2 regions of the Oceanisphaera ostreae genome follow, and region 2 is predicted to be linked to the other one. Evidence: predicted binding sites of a transcription regulator. Region 2 holds the regulator's gene; the other holds the start of a gene.
What was found. Region 2 encodes NrdR, which represses ribonucleotide reductase genes. Its sites were predicted from a motif close to CACNNTATANNGTG; they were not measured.

Region 1: nrdA (class 1a ribonucleoside-diphosphate reductase subunit alpha) is a predicted target of NrdR. The motif match lies at 1,855-1,868, and genes of this name have one in related genera.

Annotation. Positions count from the first base shown of each region.
Region 1 is NZ_JBHTJS010000035.1:197,898-207,900, reverse strand. It holds gene nrdA (class 1a ribonucleoside-diphosphate reductase subunit alpha) at 1-1,792, opposite strand, end outside; gene ACFQ1C_RS09440 (HAD family hydrolase) at 2,126-2,803, opposite strand; gene ubiG (bifunctional 2-polyprenyl-6-hydroxyphenol methylase/3-demethylubiquinol 3-O-methyltransferase UbiG) at 2,807-3,571, opposite strand; gene gyrA (DNA topoisomerase (ATP-hydrolyzing) subunit A) at 4,007-6,817, shown strand; gene serC (3-phosphoserine/phosphohydroxythreonine transaminase) at 7,043-8,143, shown strand; gene hisC (histidinol-phosphate transaminase) at 8,286-9,386, shown strand; gene aroA (3-phosphoshikimate 1-carboxyvinyltransferase) at 9,544-10,003, shown strand, end outside.
Region 2 is NZ_JBHTJS010000006.1:68,760-78,762, reverse strand. It holds gene ACFQ1C_RS02755 (molecular chaperone TorD family protein) at 1-284, opposite strand, end outside; gene glyA (serine hydroxymethyltransferase) at 575-1,828, shown strand; gene ACFQ1C_RS02745 (IS110 family transposase) at 2,406-3,419, opposite strand; gene nrdR (transcriptional regulator NrdR) at 3,989-4,438, shown strand; gene ribD (bifunctional diaminohydroxyphosphoribosylaminopyrimidine deaminase/5-amino-6-(5-phosphoribosylamino)uracil reductase RibD) at 4,439-5,602, shown strand; gene ribBA (bifunctional 3,4-dihydroxy-2-butanone-4-phosphate synthase/GTP cyclohydrolase II) at 5,676-6,785, shown strand; gene siaA (biofilm regulation protein phosphatase SiaA) at 6,915-8,918, shown strand; gene siaB (biofilm regulation protein kinase SiaB) at 8,929-9,471, shown strand; gene siaC (biofilm regulation phosphoprotein SiaC) at 9,468-9,875, shown strand; gene siaD (biofilm regulation diguanylate cyclase SiaD) at 9,856-10,003, shown strand, end outside.

The sequences.
Region 1 (10,003 bases), on a different contig from region 2:
CTAGGTGCAGCGGCTCTTGGCACAGTGCATCCAAGTCTTTTTTATAGGTGTCTATCGGCAATATGCCTTGGGCATACGTGGTCTCGCCAAAAGAGGGGCAAGGGCCAAACTCTTCTGCCAGTTTTACCGAGGCTTTTAGCAAGTAATACTGAATGGCTTCAAAGGTCTTGTGGGTCAAGTTCAGCGCGCTGCCATCGGAATACTTAACGCCGTTTTTCGCCAAGTAATAAGCATAGTTAATAACGCCTATACCTAGCGTACGGCGGTTCATGGAGCCATTTTGCGCGGCAAGCAGCGGATAGTCTTGATAATCAAGCAGGGCGTCGAGTGCACGCACGGCCAAGTCTGCCAGTTCTTCCAGCTCGCTTAGATCTTTAATCGCACCTAAGTTAAAGGCCGAAAGAGTACAAAGTGCAATTTCACCTTCGGCGTCGTTAACGTCGGTCAATGGCTTGGTGGGCAGCGCGATCTCTAAGCACAAGTTGCTTTGGCGTATCGGGGCCACACTAGGGTCGAACGGGCTATGAGTATTACAGTGATCTACGTGTTGAATGTAGATACGGCCGGTGCCGGCACGTTCTTGCATCATCAGTGAGAACAGATCGACGGCTTTTACGGAGCGCTTGCGAATGTTCGGGTCTTGTTCGTATTTCAGGTACAGCTCTTCAAATGTGGCTTGATCTTCAAAGAAGGCATCGTAAAGGCCAGGCACGTCTGAGGGCGAGAACAAGGTAATGTTGCCACCTTTAATCAGACGGTGATACATCAGGCGGTTAATTTGCACGCCATAGTCCATGTGTCGTACACGGTTTTCTTCAACGCCACGGTTGTTCTTTAATACCAACAATGACTCTACTTCTAAGTGCCACATTGGGTAGAACAAGGTGGCGGCACCACCACGTACGCCGCCCTGAGAGCAGCATTTAACGGCGGTTTGAAAGTGCTTATAAAACGGAATACAGCCGGTATGAAAAGCTTCACCGTCGCGAATGGGGCTACCTAGCGCACGAATACGACCAGCGTTAATACCAATGCCGGCACGTTGTGACACATAACGCACGATGGCACTAGACGTCGCGTTGATGGAATCTAAGCTATCGCCGCATTCAATGAGTACGCAAGAGCTAAACTGACGCGTAGGGGTGCGCACGCCGGCCATAATGGGCGTGGGTAACGACACCTTAAACTGAGAGATAGCATCATAAAAACGCGTGATGTAGCTAATGCGTGTCTCTTTTGGGTATTTAGAGAATAAGCAGGCTGCTACCAGCATGTACAGAAACTGCGGACTTTCGTAAATATCGCCGTTAATGCGGTTTTGTACCAGATATTTGCCTTCTAGCTGCTTAACCGCCGCATAAGAGAAGGTAAGGTCACGGTCATGAACGATATAGTCATTTAAGCTATTAAACTCATCGCGGCTGTAGTCGGCCAGAATGTGCTGGTCGTATTTACCCAGCTCGGTAAGGCGTGTTACATGATCATACAGGTGCGGTGGCGTAAAACGGCCATAGGCTTTTTTACGCAAATGGAACACGGCTAGACGGGCAGACAAATATTGATAGTCTGGGGTCTCTTCCGAAATCAAGTCGGCAGCGGCCTTGATAATGGTTTCATGAATATCTTCGGTGCGAATACCTTCATAAAACTGGATGTGTGAACGCAGTTCAACCTGAGACACCGATACGTTATCCAGTCCTTCTGCTGCCCAATCGAGTACGCGGTGGATTTTATCCAGATCAAGATGCTCCTTGACGCCAGAACGTTTGGTAACCAGCAGATTTTTATTCATGAAACGGCCCTTTTTTTCGTAAATATCTTTGCCTCTATTTAGGCATGATTGTTAAATTAAGACACTATATGGTGTGTTAATTTAACAAGTTTGACACTACATGTAGTTTTTTAATGGATTGTGCGAGCACAATATAGAGCCTTGCGGGGATTTACTCAAGTGGATGAAATTGGCCAGAACAGTGATTAGTCTGCAATTGGTTTGTACTCGCTAACGCCTACCCCTTAGGGAGTCTGGCGTTAGCTAATGGCTTGCTGTTTTTCTGTTCACCGATAAACTTTTAAAAAATATTTGGCTTGCAAAAGCGAGGGATTAGCGATCTTGTGTAATCTTTCAGCATTGGGTTATAAATGCATCTTTTAGCCAATCGGCTAACGCGAAAACCGTGCCAATTTGATAGGCGGCTTGCCAGTTATTCGGATCTTCTCCTGCGGAAATATAACCCCATGTGGCGGCCACCGTGGTCATGCCCGCGGCAAGCCCGGCTGCTATATCGCGTTTATGGTCGCCGATATACACGCAATGTTGCGGTGCTACTAATAGCTGTTCGGCGGCAAACAGTAACGGTGCTGGGTGTGGCTTTTTATACGCGAGGGTATCGGAACTGACGGTCACACCGCAGCGGGAAAATAGCGGCAGCTGGGCCAGCAAGGGTAAGGTGAGCGCCGAGGGCTTATTGGTGACGATGCCCCAAGGAATGTGATTGAGGTTGAGCCAATTGAGCAGTGCGGGCACGCCGTCGTAGGGCCGAGTATGGTGGCACAGGTTGGCACCATAAAAGGCCAGCATCTGACTACGTAACTGCTCTAAGCCGTGCTGTTCAATTAGCTCCGCATGAATGCCGGCCTTAAGCAGGGCATAAGAGCCGTCTGAAGTGGTGCATTGCAGTATTGCATCAGACAACACCGGCAAACCTAAACTGGCAATCACATGGTTTGCTGCCGCCCCCATGTCGCCAGCGGTATCGAGTAAGGTGCCATCCAAATCAAACAACACTGCTTTAAAGGTCATGACTTACTCCGTGACGGGGCTACTTTTGGATGATGTCTTTTGGCCAGACGTCAGTTTAGAGCTAGCTTGAGAGTCTGGCTTAATGGCATGCACCATGTAATTGACGTCTGCGTCTGTGCTGAGTTTAAAGTCACCGCTTAGTGGCTGATACACCACACCACTAATGTCTTTAACCACTAAACCGGCGGCTTCGATATAACGGCACAGCTCAGCTGGGGTGATAAATTTTTTATGATCGTGGGTGCCTTTAGGTACCATTTTAAAAATGTGTTCGGCAGCGGCGATCATCATCAGCCACGCTTTAGGGTTACGGTTAATGGTGGAAAATACCAAAGTGGCACCTGGCTTGGCTAACTCGGCACAGGCTTGCACCACAGAGGCGGGGCTAGGAACATGCTCGAGCATTTCCATGCAGGTGACCACGTCATACTGCTGTGGCTGCTCTTCTGCCACTTGCTCGGCGGTGCCTTGGCGATAATTAACGCTGATGCCGGTTTCTAGTGCATGCAAGCGCGCCACAGCTAGCGGCTCTTTACCCATATCAACGCCGGTAACCTCGGCGCCATCGCGGGCCATGCTTTCACTTAAAATGCCACCGCCACAGCCAATGTCGATGATGTGTTTGCCAAACAAACCGCCGGCTTTATCGCTAATCCAGCCTAAGCGTAATGGGTTTAGTCGATGCAGTGGTTTAAAGTCTCCGTCTAAGTCCCACCAGCGGGAAGCCATAGCGTCAAATTTCTCAATTTCTTGTTGGTCTACATTCACGGGCGGCGCCTTAATTGCAAGTTTAATAAAAATGACAGCGGCCATTATAGCCTAGGGTCTGTTGACCTTTCGAGATGATCTTTGCAGCAGTTTGTGGCGTCTTTATACAAGGCCGCGCTTATGGCATGTAGTTATTCTCCACTCTTTCCATAAATACGAGCGATAACGCAGTAGAGAGACGCCACAAGCGCAGCTCTTCGGATTCGGCTAAACGCGCTTTTCTCTTCGTTGAGCGGGCTTTGCTTAGAATGACTAGGCTACAACCCGCTCGTCGCGATAAAAACGCGTTTAACTCGAACAAAATTTAACCGCGAAAGGTCAACAGACCCTCGTGTTTTTTCACTACCAGCTTCAGTGCTCTTTGAACGTATTTGTATGGTAGAATGAAGCGTTTTTTATTGCGATATCAACAATAAACTGGGGACAAGACTAGCTATGACCGATCTGGCCCGAGAAATCATGCCGATAAACATTGAGGATGAGCTGAAACGCTCCTACCTAGATTACGCGATGAGCGTAATTGTAGGGCGTGCGCTACCCGATGTACGAGATGGTTTGAAGCCAGTGCACCGCCGCGTGCTGTTTGCCATGAACGAACTTGGCAACGACTGGAACAAAGCCTATAAGAAATCGGCCCGTGTAGTGGGTGACGTAATAGGTAAATATCACCCGCACGGTGATAGTGCCGTTTATGACACCATTGTGCGCATGGCACAGGAATTTTCTATGCGTTACACCTTGGTCGATGGCCAAGGTAACTTCGGTTCGGTAGATGGCGACTCCGCCGCTGCCATGCGTTATACCGAAATACGTATGGATAAAATATCCCACGAACTGCTGGCCGATCTAGATAAAGATACTGTCGACTGGGTGCCTAACTACGATGGCACCGAGATGATACCGGCGGTGATGCCCACTAAAGTACCTAACTTGCTGGTTAACGGCTCGTCGGGTATTGCCGTGGGCATGGCCACCAATATTCCGCCTCATAACCTCAACGAAGTCGTTGATGGTTGTTTGGCGCTTATTGAAGACGAAGACATCACCATCGATCAGTTAATTGAACTGATCCCGGGCCCCGATTTTCCTACCGGCGGCATTATCAACGGTAAGTCAGGCATTGTTGATGCCTATCGCACCGGCCGTGGCAAAATTTATGTACGTGCCGTGGCAGAAGTGCAAACCGATGAGAAGACCGGTCGCGAAACCATTATCGTCTCCGAGTTGCCTTATCAGGTGAACAAGGCGCGCTTAATTGAAAAAATCGCCGAGCTGGTAAAAGAAAAACGCATCGAAGGCATTACCGCACTGCGTGATGAGTCTGATAAAGACGGCATGCGTATTGTGATTGAAGTGCGCCGTGGTGAAGTGGGTGAGGTTATTTTGAATAACCTTTATTCACAAACTCAGATGCAAAATGTGTTCGGCATTAACATGGTGGCGCTGGACAACAACCAGCCGCGCATCTTTAACTTAAAAGATATGCTGAAGTGCTTTATTCAGCATCGCCGTGAAGTGGTGACGCGTCGTACTATATTCGAGCTGCGCAAAGCCCGTGATCGTGCTCATATCTTGGAAGGCTTAGCCATCGCGTTGGCTAATATCGACCCGATCATAGAGCTGATCCGCCGCTCACCTACCGCTGCCGAAGCAAAAGCGGGCCTGATTAGTCAGGGCTGGGAGCTGGGTAACGTTGCCAGCATGCTAGAGAAAGCGGGTGACGATGCCGCACGCCCAGAATGGCTAGAGCCAGAGTTTGGTATTCGTGATGGTTTATATCACTTAACCGAACAACAGGCTCAGGCGATTCTAGACTTGCGCCTGCATCGCTTAACCGGTCTTGAGCACGGAAAAATTCTGGACGAATATCAAAACCTACTCACGCTAATTGCTGAGCTGCTTTATATTCTGAACACGCCAGAGCGCTTGATGGAAGTGATTACCGAAGAGCTCGAACTGATTAAAGCTCAGTATGGTGATGCTCGTCGTACCGAGATCACCAACTCTAGCTCTGAGATCAATATCGAAGATTTGATCACCCGAGAAGATGTCGTGGTGACCTTGTCGCACCAAGGGTATGTGAAGTATCAGCCTTTGACCGACTATGAAGCCCAGCGTCGTGGTGGCCGCGGTAAATCAGCCACTAAGATGAAAGAAGAAGACTTTGTAGAGCGCTTGCTGGTAGCGAATACCCACGACACCATCTTGTGCTTCTCTACCGCAGGTAAGGTTTACTGGCTCAAGGTGTATCAGTTACCAGAAGCCAGCCGAGCCGCGCGCGGTCGACCTATCGTTAACTTGCTGCCACTCGATGAGAATGAGCGTATTACTGCCATCTTGCCGGTGCAGGAGTACTGCGAAGATAAGTATGTGTTCTTTGCCACTGCCGATGGCACTGTGAAGAAGACCAGCTTATCTGCCTTCCGTCGCCCATTAGCGTCGGGTATTCGTGCCATTAACTTACGCGAAGGCGATGAGTTGATTGGGGTGGATATTACCGATGGCAGCAACGAGATTATGTTGTTCTCGGATGCGGGTAAAGTGGTGCGCTTTGCCGAAGGCAGTGGCCATGATAATGCGCAAGTAAATGACGCTGACGCAATTGAAGGCGAAGCCGTTGAAGTGATCGATGCAGCTGACGTTATCGACGGTGCAGAAGCTGAAGATTCGGACGCAGCAGAAGCCGGTGAAAGCAAGCCGTTTAAAGGCGTGCGACCTATGGGTCGTACTGCGGCCGGTGTGCGTGGTATTCGTTTAGGCGCCAACGATAAAGTGGTGTCTTTGATTGTACCGCGTGGCGAAGGTCCGATCTTGACCGTCACCGAGAACGGTTATGGTAAGCGTACGGCGTTGGTTGAATACCCCACACGCAGTCGTGGCACCATGGGCGTATTGTCTATTAAAGTGGGCGAGCGTAATGGTGCGGTAGTGGGCGCGATTCAGGTCGATGATACTCACGAGATTATGCTGATCACCAACGGCGGCATCTTAGTACGTACTCGCGTATTAGAAGTCAGCCTTATTGGCCGTAATACGGCTGGTGTTCGTTTGATCCGTACCGGAGAAGATGAGCTGGTGGTAGGTTTGCAGCGCATTGAAGAGCCAGAAGAAGTCGAGCAATTTGACGGTGAAGATTCAGAAGGTGATGTAGCAGATATAGAGGCTACAGATCAGTCTGACACTCACGGCGAAGAGCAAGGCGATGATGGTGAAAGTGATGCCGCAGAAGAGCCTAGTCAGGAATAATAACGAACAATAATAATAAGGGGCCCCGGTGGCCCCTTTTGTTTATCTAAAGCGCCAACAGACAAACTCCTTTAATTTAGCCGCTGGGCGGTGTAAAACGATCATATCAAGATGGCGTTTTGCCATCATGATCATCAAGGCTCTATATACCAAAGAGGCAGGTGAATATCATCTGTGCTCAGCGACGTATTATCGATTATTTAGCAGATAGGGTAACGCAGGGAAATGGATAACATGGTTTATAACTTCAGTGCGGGTCCGGCTATGCTGCCGGTTGAAGTCATGCAGCAGGCGCAGGCTGAGTTTCGTAATTTTAATGGCTTGGGTGTGTCGGTGATGGAGCTGAGTCACCGAAGCAGCGACTTTATTGCGGTCGCGACACAGGCCGAGCAAGACTTGCGTGATCTAATGCAGATCCCCGACAATTATAAAGTGTTATTTTTGCAAGGTGGCGGCCGAGGCCAGTTTGCGGCGTTGGCGTTTAACCTGATGGGTAAAAATGCTAAGGCCGATTATATTGTGACCGGCCAATGGTCTAAGTCTGCGATTGCCGAAGCAGAAAAAGTAGGCACGGTACGAGTGCTGGACGGATTTGGCGAAGCCGAACTTACCGGTGAAGAGCAAGGCCCCCGCCCATTGGCTAAAGAATGGGACTTAGACCCAACGGCGGCGTTTGTGCATTACTGCATTAATGAAACCGTAGACGGTGTGGAGTATCCCTTTGTGCCAAAGACGGGTGATGTACCACTGATCGCTGACATGTCTTCGACCATTTTATCGCGCCCGATTGATGTGACGCAGTTTGGCCTTATTTATGCAGGCGCGCAAAAAAACATCGGTCCATCTGGTTTGGCCGTGGTGATTGTGCGCGAAGACTTGCTAGACCAAGCCTGTCCACAAACACCCATTATTATGGATTATGCAGCCTTAGCTAAAGCGGATTCGATGCTGAATACGCCACCAACCTATGCTTGGTACTTAGCCGGTTTGGTATTTAAATGGTTGAAGCGCCAAGGTGGCTTAACCGTCATGGGTGAGCGTAATAAAGCCAAAGCTGACTTGTTGTACAACTATGTAGATGCCAGTAATTTCTACCGCAATAATGTGCACACCGAGGCCCGCTCTTGGATGAATATTCCGTTTCAGCTGCAAGACGAGAGCTTAAACGACGCCTTCTTGGCACAAGCGAAGGCGGCCGGATTAGTCGCACTGAAGGGCCACCGTCTAGTTGGCGGCATGCGCGCCAGTGTATATAACGCCATGCCGATTGAAGGCGTACAGGCGCTGGTAGATTTCATGGATAAGTTTGCCAAACAGCACGCTTAAGACACAGCTGTAAGCTTTAAGCCGTAAGCTGTCAGCTGTCAGTTAAGGCGAACGATAAAACACTAGGTTACCAAGGTGTTTTTCTTTGGCTGATAGCTTAACGCTGACGGCTTACCGCTATTCGTTATTATAGGGAGCCATTGTGAGCATTAATTATTTAGCCCTGGCTAATGCTGGGGTAGAGATGTTGCATCCTTATCAGCCGGGTAAGCCGGTGGAAGAGTTGGAACGTGAACTGGGTATTAGTAACAGCGTGAAGCTGGCGTCTAATGAAAATCCGTTAGGCTTAAGCCCTAAAGCGAAAGCGGCCATTGAGCGGGCGTTGCCGGAACTGGCGCGTTACCCCGATGCCAATGGCTTTGGCTTAAAGTCGGCATTGGCCAGTAAGTTTGGCGTTAATATCGACCAGCTAGTGCTGGGTAATGGCTCGAATGAGTTGATTGATTTGGTGTTTCACACGTTTGTGGGTGCCGGTCAGCAGGTGGTGTTTTCCCAGTACACCTTTATTGTGTATGGCATGGCCACGCAAGCGCACGGTGCCAACGCGGTCGTAGTGCCCGCTAAAGACTTGGGACACGACTTAGACGCCATGGCTGCAGCTATTACCGACCAAACCAAGCTGGTGTGCATTACTAACCCGAATAACCCGACTGGTACTTTTTTAACTAAGACTGAACTAGCGACGTTTTTGGCTAAGGTGCCAAAGGATGTATTGATTATTTTGGACGAAGCTTACACCGAGTATGTGGCTGAAGACGAGCGACATCCGTCTATTGAGTGGCTGGCGCAATATCCGAACCTAATCGTGTCGCGCACCTTCTCTAAGGCCTATGGTTTGGCGGGGTTACGCGTGGGTTATATGGTGGCGCACCCTGAACTTATTAGCGTGCTTAACCGGGTGCGGGAGCCGTTTAACTGTAACAGCCTAGCCTTGGCTGCGGCTGAAGCGGCTTTAGACGATGAAGCGTATTTGTCTGAAGCGGTTACGCTTAATCGGCATGAAATGGCGCGTTACGAAGCTTTCTTTGACAGCCAAGGCTTGCGTTATATTAAGTCGCGGGGCAATTTTATTACCCTAGACCTGCAGCGCAATGCAATGCCTGTGTATGATGCGTTGTTGCGTGAGGGGGTAATTGTGCGGCCCATTGCCGGCTATGGCTTGCCTAATTGTCTGCGCATTAGTATTGGGCTCGAGCATGAAAACCAGCGCTGTCTGGAAGCGCTGACCAAGGTACTCGCATAAAACAGCGAGCGTCCGGTTACGAGCTTGCCCAAGCGCCTCGGCCCTGTTAACGTCTAGGGTCTGTTACTCTTTTTCATGACTCTTGAAAAATTTCACTACGAAAGAGCAACAGGCCCTAAGCTGCCTTGTTTTATTTATCCTTACCTCTAGGAATGTTATGGAAAGCCTTAAACTGTCTCCTATCGCCCGGGTGGAGGGCACCGTAAATCTGCCTGGCTCCAAATCGCTCTCTAACCGAGCGCTGTTGCTGGCCGCTCAAGCTCAGGGTATTACTCGCCTGACCAACTTGCTTGATAGTGACGATATTCGTTATATGCTTGATGCGCTAAAAACGCTGGGCGTGCAATACGAGTTGTCGGCTGATAAAACCGAGTGTGTCATTCATGGCTTAGGCCGGGCCTTTAGTGCAGCTGAGCCGGTGTCGTTGTTTTTGGGTAATGCGGGCACGGCCATGCGACCATTGTGTGCGGCCCTTGCGCTAGGCACTGGTGAATTTACCCTTACCGGTGAGCCGCGCATGTGGGAGCGACCCATAGGCCATTTGGTTGAGGCCTTGCGTGAAGCGGGTGCCGATATTAGCTACCTGAAAAACGATGGTTATCCGCCGATATTTATTA
Region 2 (10,003 bases):
AAAGCTGAGGTATCAAGTAACTGTTTTTCAACAAACAGCTGTTGATAATATTGGCTCAGATCACGCTGCGGCTGCGTTAGCTCTAATACTTTGCTGGCGTGCAGACGAAACGCTTCGGTGGCATCACGCAAAGGATCTAGTGTGGCCAAGCTGTTTAAAAAGGCGTGCATGTCATAGCCGCCAAACTGTTGGATTTCATCGTCGACCAAGGGCGCCGAAAATAGGGTGGTAAACCAGTAATAGAGTTCGGCTCGGCGTTGCGAGGTCACTTGGAAATCTTGCATATACTCCTCAACGAGTTTGGGGCCACATATTTAAAAACAATGTCTTTAAATACAGGCAAGCTCAACTAAAGGCGTCTATTCTATCGGCTTTATCCTTCAGATCTACCCCATAACGCCTGCGAATGAATAGCGAGTTAAATGTTAACTTGTTATGATTGGTTTGTTATTTTTTCTACGTGAAGATAAATAATTGTTGTTAACTGTGCGCTCGGCACTAGGCCGCGCGCAGCCTAAAGGGTAGACTTAAGCAAAATAAGTGCATACCCCCATGAGTCAGGAGAGACAGACAAATGTTAAAGCGTGAAATGAACATCGCCGATTATGATCCCCAGTTGTGGCAAGCCATTAGCGATGAGACCCAGCGTCAGGAAGAGCACATTGAGCTGATTGCTTCTGAGAACTATACCAGCCCGCGCGTAATGCAGGCCCAGGGTTCTCAGCTGACTAACAAATATGCCGAAGGTTATCCGGGCAAGCGCTTTTATGGTGGCTGTGAATATGTTGATATCGTTGAAGAGCTGGCTATAGACCGCGCTAAAGAATTGTTTGGTGCTACCTATGCCAACGTGCAGCCGCACTCCGGCTCTCAGGCCAACTCGGCGGTATTTATGGCATTGGTTAAGCCTGGCGATACTGTAATGGGTATGAACTTGGCCCACGGTGGTCACCTGACTCATGGCTCGCCTGCCAACTTTTCTGGCAAAATGTACAACATCGTACCTTACGGAATCAACGAAGCCGGTGTGATCGATTACGAAGAAATGGAGCGTTTGGCAGTTGAGCACAAGCCGAAAATGATTATCGGTGGCTTCTCTGCTTTCTCTGGCATCGTTGATTGGGCACGCATGCGTGAAATCGCCGACAAGGTAGACGCCTGGTTCATGGTAGATATGGCACACGTAGCCGGTTTGATTGCTGCGGGTCATTACCCAAGCCCAATCGCCCATGCCCACGTTGTGACTACAACTACCCATAAAACGCTGGCTGGCCCGCGTGGTGGTTTGATTCTGTCTGCCGCCAACAATGAAGATCTGGAGAAGAAGCTGAATTCGGCAGTATTCCCAGGTGGTCAGGGTGGTCCTCTGATGCACGTTATCGCCGGTAAGGCAGTCGCCTTCAAAGAAGCGCTAGAGCCCGAGTTCACTGAATACCAGGGTCGAGTGCTGAAAAACGCTCAGGCCATGGCCGATGCTTTCCAAAAGCGTGGCTACAAGGTAGTTTCCGGTGGTACTTACAACCACCTGTTCCTGCTGGATCTAATCGACAAAGACATCACCGGTAAAGATGCGGACGCAGCCCTAGGCCGCGCCTTCATCACCGTGAACAAGAACGCCGTTCCCAACGACCCGCGCTCTCCGTTCGTGACCTCTGGTATTCGTCTTGGTACTCCGGCAGTAACCCGCCGTGGTTTCAATGAAGCCGACGTTCGCGAACTGGCAGGCTGGATCTGTGATGTGCTGGACGACATCAACGATGAAGCTACCATCGCCCGCGTGAAAGAGCAGGTGCTGGACATCTGCCGTCGTCACCCAGTTTATGCATAATCGCATAATCTAGATGTTGAAAAAACGGGGCCTTCGGGCCCCGTTTTTATTTTATGCAGCGTGAAGAGCGAAGGGTAAAGAGGGCGAGATAAGCTTAAAAACTAAACCTAAAATCATTTTGCCACGGAATCCACGGAAGAAGTCAAAAGCGACAAATGAGTAAAATTTATGGGGTTAAGATCTTATACCAATCACACTAAACAAATGGTCTGATTTTATTTCATGTATAAGGTCGAACAAAGGTTCTCCTCCACCGACACGCTGCAAGCACCTATATGGACACCTCGCTTTTAGCAAGTGGGGTTTCTGTTATTGTCGGTAGCCAGGATAAAACTGCGTACGTATATTCGGCCTGTATTGATGAGCAGGTCTCTATTGACTCACTCTGGCCCTAATGAAATCCGCGCCCTTGCAGCATTATCGTCCCTACGGAATCTAGGTTCCGTGTGCTTCACCAGCGTTGGCAAGGGCCGGTCTTACCTGTTACCACATTAACGTCATTCCCACGCGCAGTACCTCGGGGTGATAAAACTCTTTTATTGCTAAACTATTCTTTTACTAACTTTTCGTCACGTCTTTAGGCTAGTTGGTAATGCGTTTGTTTAGACAGCATCGCCCAAATAATACGGGCCAATTTATTCGCAATCGCTATCGCTGTGCGCTGTTTACCGCGGCGCTCGATGAGTGTTTTGGCCCACAGTGACAGCCTGTCTGTCGACTTGTCGACGTAGCGGATAATCGACCACGCCCCCTGCACCAACAGCTTACGCAAGTAACCGTTACCACGCTTGGTAATGCTGCCCAAGACGTGTTTGCCGCCGCTAGAATGCTCTTTGGGGACTAATCCCAAGTTCGCGGAGAAATGGCGACCGCTACGATAATGACGCGCATTCCCTGCGAAGGCGACTACGGCGGTGGCGGTGATATCACCGACGCCTTTAATGTCTGTCAATCGGCGGCAGGCCTCATTGGCACGACACTGTCGGCGAATATCTGCATCCAATTGCTTTATCGACTCGTTGATTGCCCGCCACTCTTCCAGCAGGCTGTGAAAGTAAATCCGTGCCTGCGGTGTCAGCTCGTTATCGACCGCTTCCAATATATCGGGCATCGCCGCCTGCAGAGCTTCTTTGCCACGAGGTTGGACAATGCCATATTCATTAAGCAGACCACGGAGCTGGCAAATGAGCCGAGTACGTTCTTCCACTCGGCGTTCGCGGATACGATGGACTAGATTCATATCCGTTTGTTCTAACGTTCTGGGCGTGACGGTGGTCATATTAGGCCGCTTCGCCGCCTCACAGATAGCAAACGCATCGTTGCGGTCATTCTTGTTCCCTTTGACGAAGGGTTTAACGTGCTGGGGTGGCAATAACATCACCGTGTAACCCAGTTTCTGTAATGTTCGACCCCAGTAGTTAGAGCCACTACAGGCTTCCATCGCAATAGTCACTCCAGGATATTGCGCCAAGAAATTAAGCAAGTTAGCGCGACGAACCTGACGGTTAAATATCGCCTTACCTGCTCGATTCACGCCACAAACTTGAAACAGATTCTTTGCTAAATCGATACCTATCAGCGTAATGTTCATAGTGGACACCTTTTGTGATGACATTTGAGTGTGTAACCCAAATATGGCGCGTAATGACGCCGGTTGCACAAGAGGTGTCCATCTCATCATCCCTGTGGCGCTCAAACACATAACATCCCTGTTATGTGATGGTCGGTGGAGTAGAACCCTTTATCCGCCCCTATGCCACGGAGCCGCCTGAGGGTGGGGTTAGCAGACAACTCGGTGCTTAAAGAGAGGTAACAGAGATGGCCTCCCACGACCGTGACATGCCAAGGATGGCATGTCCGAGCTTACATGGATGTACTCGTAGCGAGTCATGGGAGGCGGCTGTGTTACCTCAGACGTTCCGACCCAACACCTGACCAAATATTTAATGTGATTGGTATTAACCATAAAAATCACTCTTTGATCTTGTCTCAGCTTAATTTTTTCGTGGCAAAGAGATCTTTAGTCTCTAGGTATTTGACGTTGGCACTATGGTTTACCCCTCACACTTCACGTTTCACTCCTTGTACGCCCTTAAGCCACTGGCAATCTTATGTCTGCTTATTTACACTGAAGGCCGAAATTTAGCCCTCGGAGGCACCATGCACTGTCCCTTCTGCCAAGCAACCGAAACCAAGGTGATCGACTCCCGATTAGTCGGCGAAGGTTTACAGGTGCGCCGTCGGCGAGAATGTAACGCCTGCAAAGAGCGTTTTACCACCTTTGAAAGTGCCGAATTGGTCATGCCAAGGGTGATCAAAAATAATGGTATTCGTGAACCCTTCAACGAAGACAAGCTGGAAGCGGGCATGCAGCGGGCGCTAGAAAAGCGCCCGGTGAGCATAGAAGCCATCGAACAGTCAGTAAGCCGCATCATGTCCCAGCTCCGCGCCACCGGCGAGCGAGAAATAAAATCAGAATACATAGGTAATCTCGTTATGGAGGAGCTAAAGCTACTCGACAAAGTAGCCTATATTCGTTTTGCCTCCGTGTACCGTTGCTTTGAAGACTTACGCCAATTTGGTGAAGAAATAGCCCGGCTGGAGCAATAAGTGTTTAACTCTCAAGATGCAAACTATATGGCCAGAGCATTGGAACTCGCCAAGCGTGGCCACTTTACCGTTAGCCCAAATCCTGCCGTAGGCTGCGTTATCGTGCAACATGATCAGGTAATTGGCGAAGGTTATCACCGCCAAGCCGGTGGTCCTCATGCCGAAGTATTTGCTCTGCGCCAAGCGGGGGCCGCAGCGTTGGGGGCAACCGCCTATGTAACACTGGAGCCTTGCTCTCATTATGGCCGCACACCACCTTGCGCTCAGGCTTTAATTGATGCGGGTATAGCGCGAGTGGTTGTAGCGAGTGTGGATGCCAATCCGCAAGTGTCAGGCCGGGGGTTAACCATGCTGCGCGCAGCGGGCATTCATGCCGAAGCGGGGCTAATGGCAACAGAGTCGGAAGCCATTAATCGCGGCTTTATGCATCGCATGCGCACGAGTTTACCGTTTGTAACGGTAAAGCTGGCGGCTAGTCTAGATGGGCGCACCGCTTTGGCTAACGGACAAAGCAAGTGGATCACCGGCCCTGCGGCGCGGCGCGATGTGCAACGCCACCGCGCCTTAAGCTGCGCTATTTTGTCGGGAGCCGATACGGTACTCATCGACAACGCCAGCCTTAATGTGCGCTGGAACGAGCTGCCCGAGTCGGTGCAAGCCAGCTATGGCGAGTATAATGCTTCTGATAATATCGATGATGTGGCTACTCACCAAGTTCACCAACCATTGCGCCAACCGCTGCGGGTGATCATAGACACCCGTAACCGTTTGACATCTAACCTAGCGTTATTCAGCGTATCTGGTCCTATTCTCCTCTTGCGCACTCAAGTTACGGGGGGCTTTAACGCTGAGGTAGAAGAGTGCGTATTGCCACTTACCGACCTCGGTCAGCTGGACTTACCCGAGTTAATGGCCGAGCTTGGCCGTCGCCAAATTAATCACCTGTGGGTAGAAGCAGGAGCTCGGTTAGGAGGAGCCTTATTAGACGCAGCACTCATTAATGAGCTGGTGCTTTATCAGGCGCCTAAGTTGATGGGCAGCAGTGCTCGTGGTTTATTCGATGTGTCAGAGCGGGTGGCTATGAGTCAAATCACCGAGTTAGAATGGCAAGATTGCCGTAAAGTGGGCGACGATATTAAATTAACCGCAAAAGTAAAAAATTGATGTTTATCGGTATTGTAGAAGCCACTGGCACCTTGGCGGCCAGCGGTTTGATCATTTATTAAGGGAGAGTCCCATGGCTTTAAGCAGTACCCAAGAGATCATCGACGATATCCGTCAGGGAAAAATGGTTATTTTGATGGATGATGAAGACCGTGAAAACGAAGGCGATTTAATTATGGCCTCGCACCATGTGCGCCCAGAAGACATCAATTTTATGGCGAAATATGGCCGCGGCCTGATTTGCCTGACCTTGACCGAAGCCCGCTGCCATCAGCTGGATATTCCACAAATGGTCAGCCGCAATACCGAGCAGTTTTCTACGGCCTTTACCGTGTCAATTGAAGCCGCCAAAGGCGTGACTACCGGCATTTCTGCAGCCGACCGCGCGCGAACTGTGCAAGCGGCCGTAGCTCCCGATGCCAAACCGTCCGACTTAGTACAACCGGGGCATATTTTTCCGTTGAAAGCCCAAAATGGTGGTGTATTAACCCGCGCCGGCCATACCGAAGCCGGTTGTGATCTGGCCAGACTGGCGGGGCTGGAGGCTTCGTCGGTGATCGTGGAAATTTTGAATGAAGACGGCACCATGGCGCGTCGTCCCGATCTGGAAGTGTTCGCTAAAGAGCACGACATTAAACTGGGTACCATTGCCGATTTAATTGAGTATCGCAATCAACATGAAACCACAATCGAGCAAGTGGCGCGTTGTCATTTGCCCACTGAGTACGGTGATTTTGAGCTGGTTACTTTTAGAGATACCATCGACAATCAGGTGCACTTTGCGCTGAAGAAAGGCGACATCCAGCAAGACGAGCCGGCACTGGTACGAGTGCATATTCACGATATGTTTACCGATGTGTTGATGACCGACCGTCACTCGTCTCGCACTTGGCCTTTGGGCAAATCTATGCAGCGTATTGCCGATGAGGGCGGTGTGCTGGTGATTCTGGGTCGCGAAGAAACGCCGGATCACTTGTTGTCATTAGTGCGCCAGTTTGAAGCCGTAGACCGTGGCGAGCGATCAGCCGCCGCCAAGTGGCAGGGGACCTCACGCCGTGTTGGTGTGGGCTCGCAAATTCTGCAGGCCATGGGCGTGGGGAAAATGAAGCTATTAAGCTCACCCAAGCGCTACCATGCGCTGTCTGGCTTTGGTCTGGAAGTCGTCGAATACATTACCGATTAATGCTGGGTTGCGGCTGTTTATCAAAGAAGCCTACTTTATGTGGGCTTTTTTATGGGAGTTGATTGAGTTTTCACACTCAAGCGTCAACAATGAGCGCCTTAACTGAATTATCTTGTTACAAGGACGTCGATGGCTATTTGGGGAAAAGGGCTGCGAGCCAAGGCAATGTGGACACTATTCGTTGCCTTCTTGCTGGTATTTATTCCGGCCGTGGGGATGGGTTGGCAGATAATGTCTGGGGTGCAAGAGCACTTTGGCAACGCCTTTGCTCGTAACTTCACACAACTGAACCGACAACATATCTTGGTGCCCTTGTCTCGAGATCTCGCCTTGGCTCAGCGCTTTGCTGATTCTATCTTGATGCAACAATGGCTGAGCAATGAAGATGATGAGCAAGATAAAGCCATGTTATTTCGTGAAAGCGAAGGCTATATCAAGGATTTCAGTAGCCATTCCTTCTTTATTATCAGCGCTCGGTCGGGAGCTTACTATTATCGGGAAGCCAACAGGCCTTTCGATGGTCAACCCGAATATATTCTTGCTGCCAACAACCCCGATGATGCCTGGGTTTACAATGTACTAGCTAATGGTCACAAGGTTAATATTAACGTTAATCATGATACTCGGCTTGAAACGACGCGTGTTTGGTCAAATATTCTAATTGAAGATCAAGGCAAGGTCTTGGGGCTGGCGGGTACGGGCATCGATCTCACCAAATTTATCGAACAGTTTATTGCTACCGATGAAGTCGGTGTGACCCCCATGATCATCGATGAGCAGGGCGCCTTTCAGGCACATCCCGACAAAGACTACATTGCAATAGGGTCGGCGACGGGATCCGATGTCCAGAGTCGTACGTTATTGGCGCAATTACCCGAGGCGCAACGACCGCAGTTGCAAACGTTGATGGCGCAAGCCAAATCTAGCCCCAACCAAGTGAGTATTGACAGCTTTACTCTGGCCGATAAGCGTCAGTTAGTCGCCATGAGCTTTATTCCCGAGTTGGGTTGGTATGTGGTAACCGCCATTGATCTCGACGCGGCGCAGATACTGGAGTCCGTTTGGCTAACGGCCTCCTTGTTGGCCTTTGTCATCATGTTGGTGCTACTGCTGTTGGCCTTAGCTTATGCGGTAGAGCGATTGATATTACGGCCGTTGCGTCAGTTGCAAAGTTCAGCCAGTGCGATTGCCGATGGTAATTACCAGATGTCGTTACCCCCATCAAAGGGTGATGAAATTGGCGATTTGAGCACGGCGTTTAGCGTGATGGCAAATAAGGTGCAAACTCATACCCAAGAGCTGGAGCATAAGGTACGCAGCCGTACCTCTGAGCTGGAAGCCGTCAACAACCAAATGCGCCAGGCTCATCAACAGATTAATGACTCCATTGATTACGCCAGCTTAATACAAAAAGCGATTTTGCCCGATCAGCAGCTAAAGCAAACTTTGGGTGAACATCACTTTGTATTGTGGCATCCCCGTGATGTGGTGGGCGGAGACTTTTATGTCTTTCATCCTGCAGAACAGGGGCGCTTCTTGGTTGGGGTCGTCGATTGTGCGGGGCACGGCGTGGCAGGGGCGCTGATGACCATGCTGGCCCGAGCCGCGTTAGACCATGCCATTCATGATTGCGGCATTGCCTCGCCGGCCAGCATTTTGCAGCAGACCGACCTTATCTTGCGCGGCATGATGCAAGATTGTGAGTTGCCTCGTGGGCTTGCCACCAATATGGATGTTGGCTTAGCCAGTGTTATGCCGGAGCAGCAACGACTGGTGTTCGCAGGCGCTAAAATGTCGCTTTATCACAGCGATGGCAAACAAATAGTCGAAATCAAGGGGAACCGACGCACTCTGCTTGATCGTCGCCATGTGCAATTTACCGATACAGAGCTCACCCTACAGCGGGAACAGACGTATTATTTAGCCACCGACGGCTATTTGGATCAGGCTGGCGGTGATAAAGGATTTGGTTTTGGGAATAGCCGTTTTTGCGATTTATTAAAAACCCACGCCGGTTTTCCCTTGGATGAGCAGGCTCAATCTCTTAAGCTGGCACTAGATGATTATCGGGGGGATTACCCTCAGCGGGATGATATAACCCTACTTGCGTTTAAAGTGGATTCGTTTGAATGAGGATATTGAGATGTCATCGATTGACCTGCTGTCGATAAGAGAACAGTTTAACAAGAACCACATACTACTGTGCTTCAACGGCCCTATTTCTCGTAGCCTTATTGAAGAAATAGGAAAAGCCCTGAAAAACTATCTGCAGGAAGATAATGCCCTGCCGAGTGCCGCCATGGATGTGTTCGGTGTCTATATCGAGTTGACGCAGAATATTCGTCATTACGCTGCCCGCATGAAATATAGTGAGACTGAGGGCTCGGCGACTGTGGTGGTGGCGCGCAATGCCGAGGGGAGCTATCTGGTGTTGGCGGGCAACCAAGTGGAGTTAGCCGATGGTCAGGCAATGTGCCATCGTATTAACCAGCTGACCGAGATGGACAAAGCAGAATTGAAAAAAGCCTATAAAACGCAGTTACGTCAACCTCGGAGTGACGATGCCGCCAGTGGCGCAGGACTGGGTCTGTTGGATGTCGCCCGAAAGTCCTCACACCCCATGGTCGCCAAGCTGGTGGATACCGGCTCGAACCGTGGTTTTTTAAGCTTGTTGGCGGTGATATGAAACCAGAAATAGTCATGAAATCATTAAATATAGTGGGCAGTCAGTCTACTCCCACTATTTTCTGCAACGCAGACAGCGGCGTGATGACGATGCAGGGTGACTCTTACCCAGAAAACTCGTTTGAGTTTTTTAGTGAGATAATTAGTTGGGTCGAGCAGTTTTTACAACACGCCACCTTGCCGCTGCAACTGGAGTTACGCCTGATCTATATGAATACCAGCAGCGTTAAGGCGATGATGGATATTTTCGACTTACTGGAAGCCGCTCATGAGCAAGGCCGCTCGGTGAGTGTGTGCTGGTACTATGATCCGGAAAACGAACGGGTCGTGGAGCTAGCTGAAGAGTTTAAAGAAGATTGCTCCTTTACTTTCAATATTGAGCCGCATGATGAAACCATGGACTGATGCCGAGCTGGAGCGCTTGTTGGCTGAACCTGAACATCAGGAGAGTCCACTGCTTCCGGCATTACAGTGGCTGCAACAGCGAGAGCAAACCCAGCGCAAGCAGCTTGAAAAACTGCTGCGAATTGCCG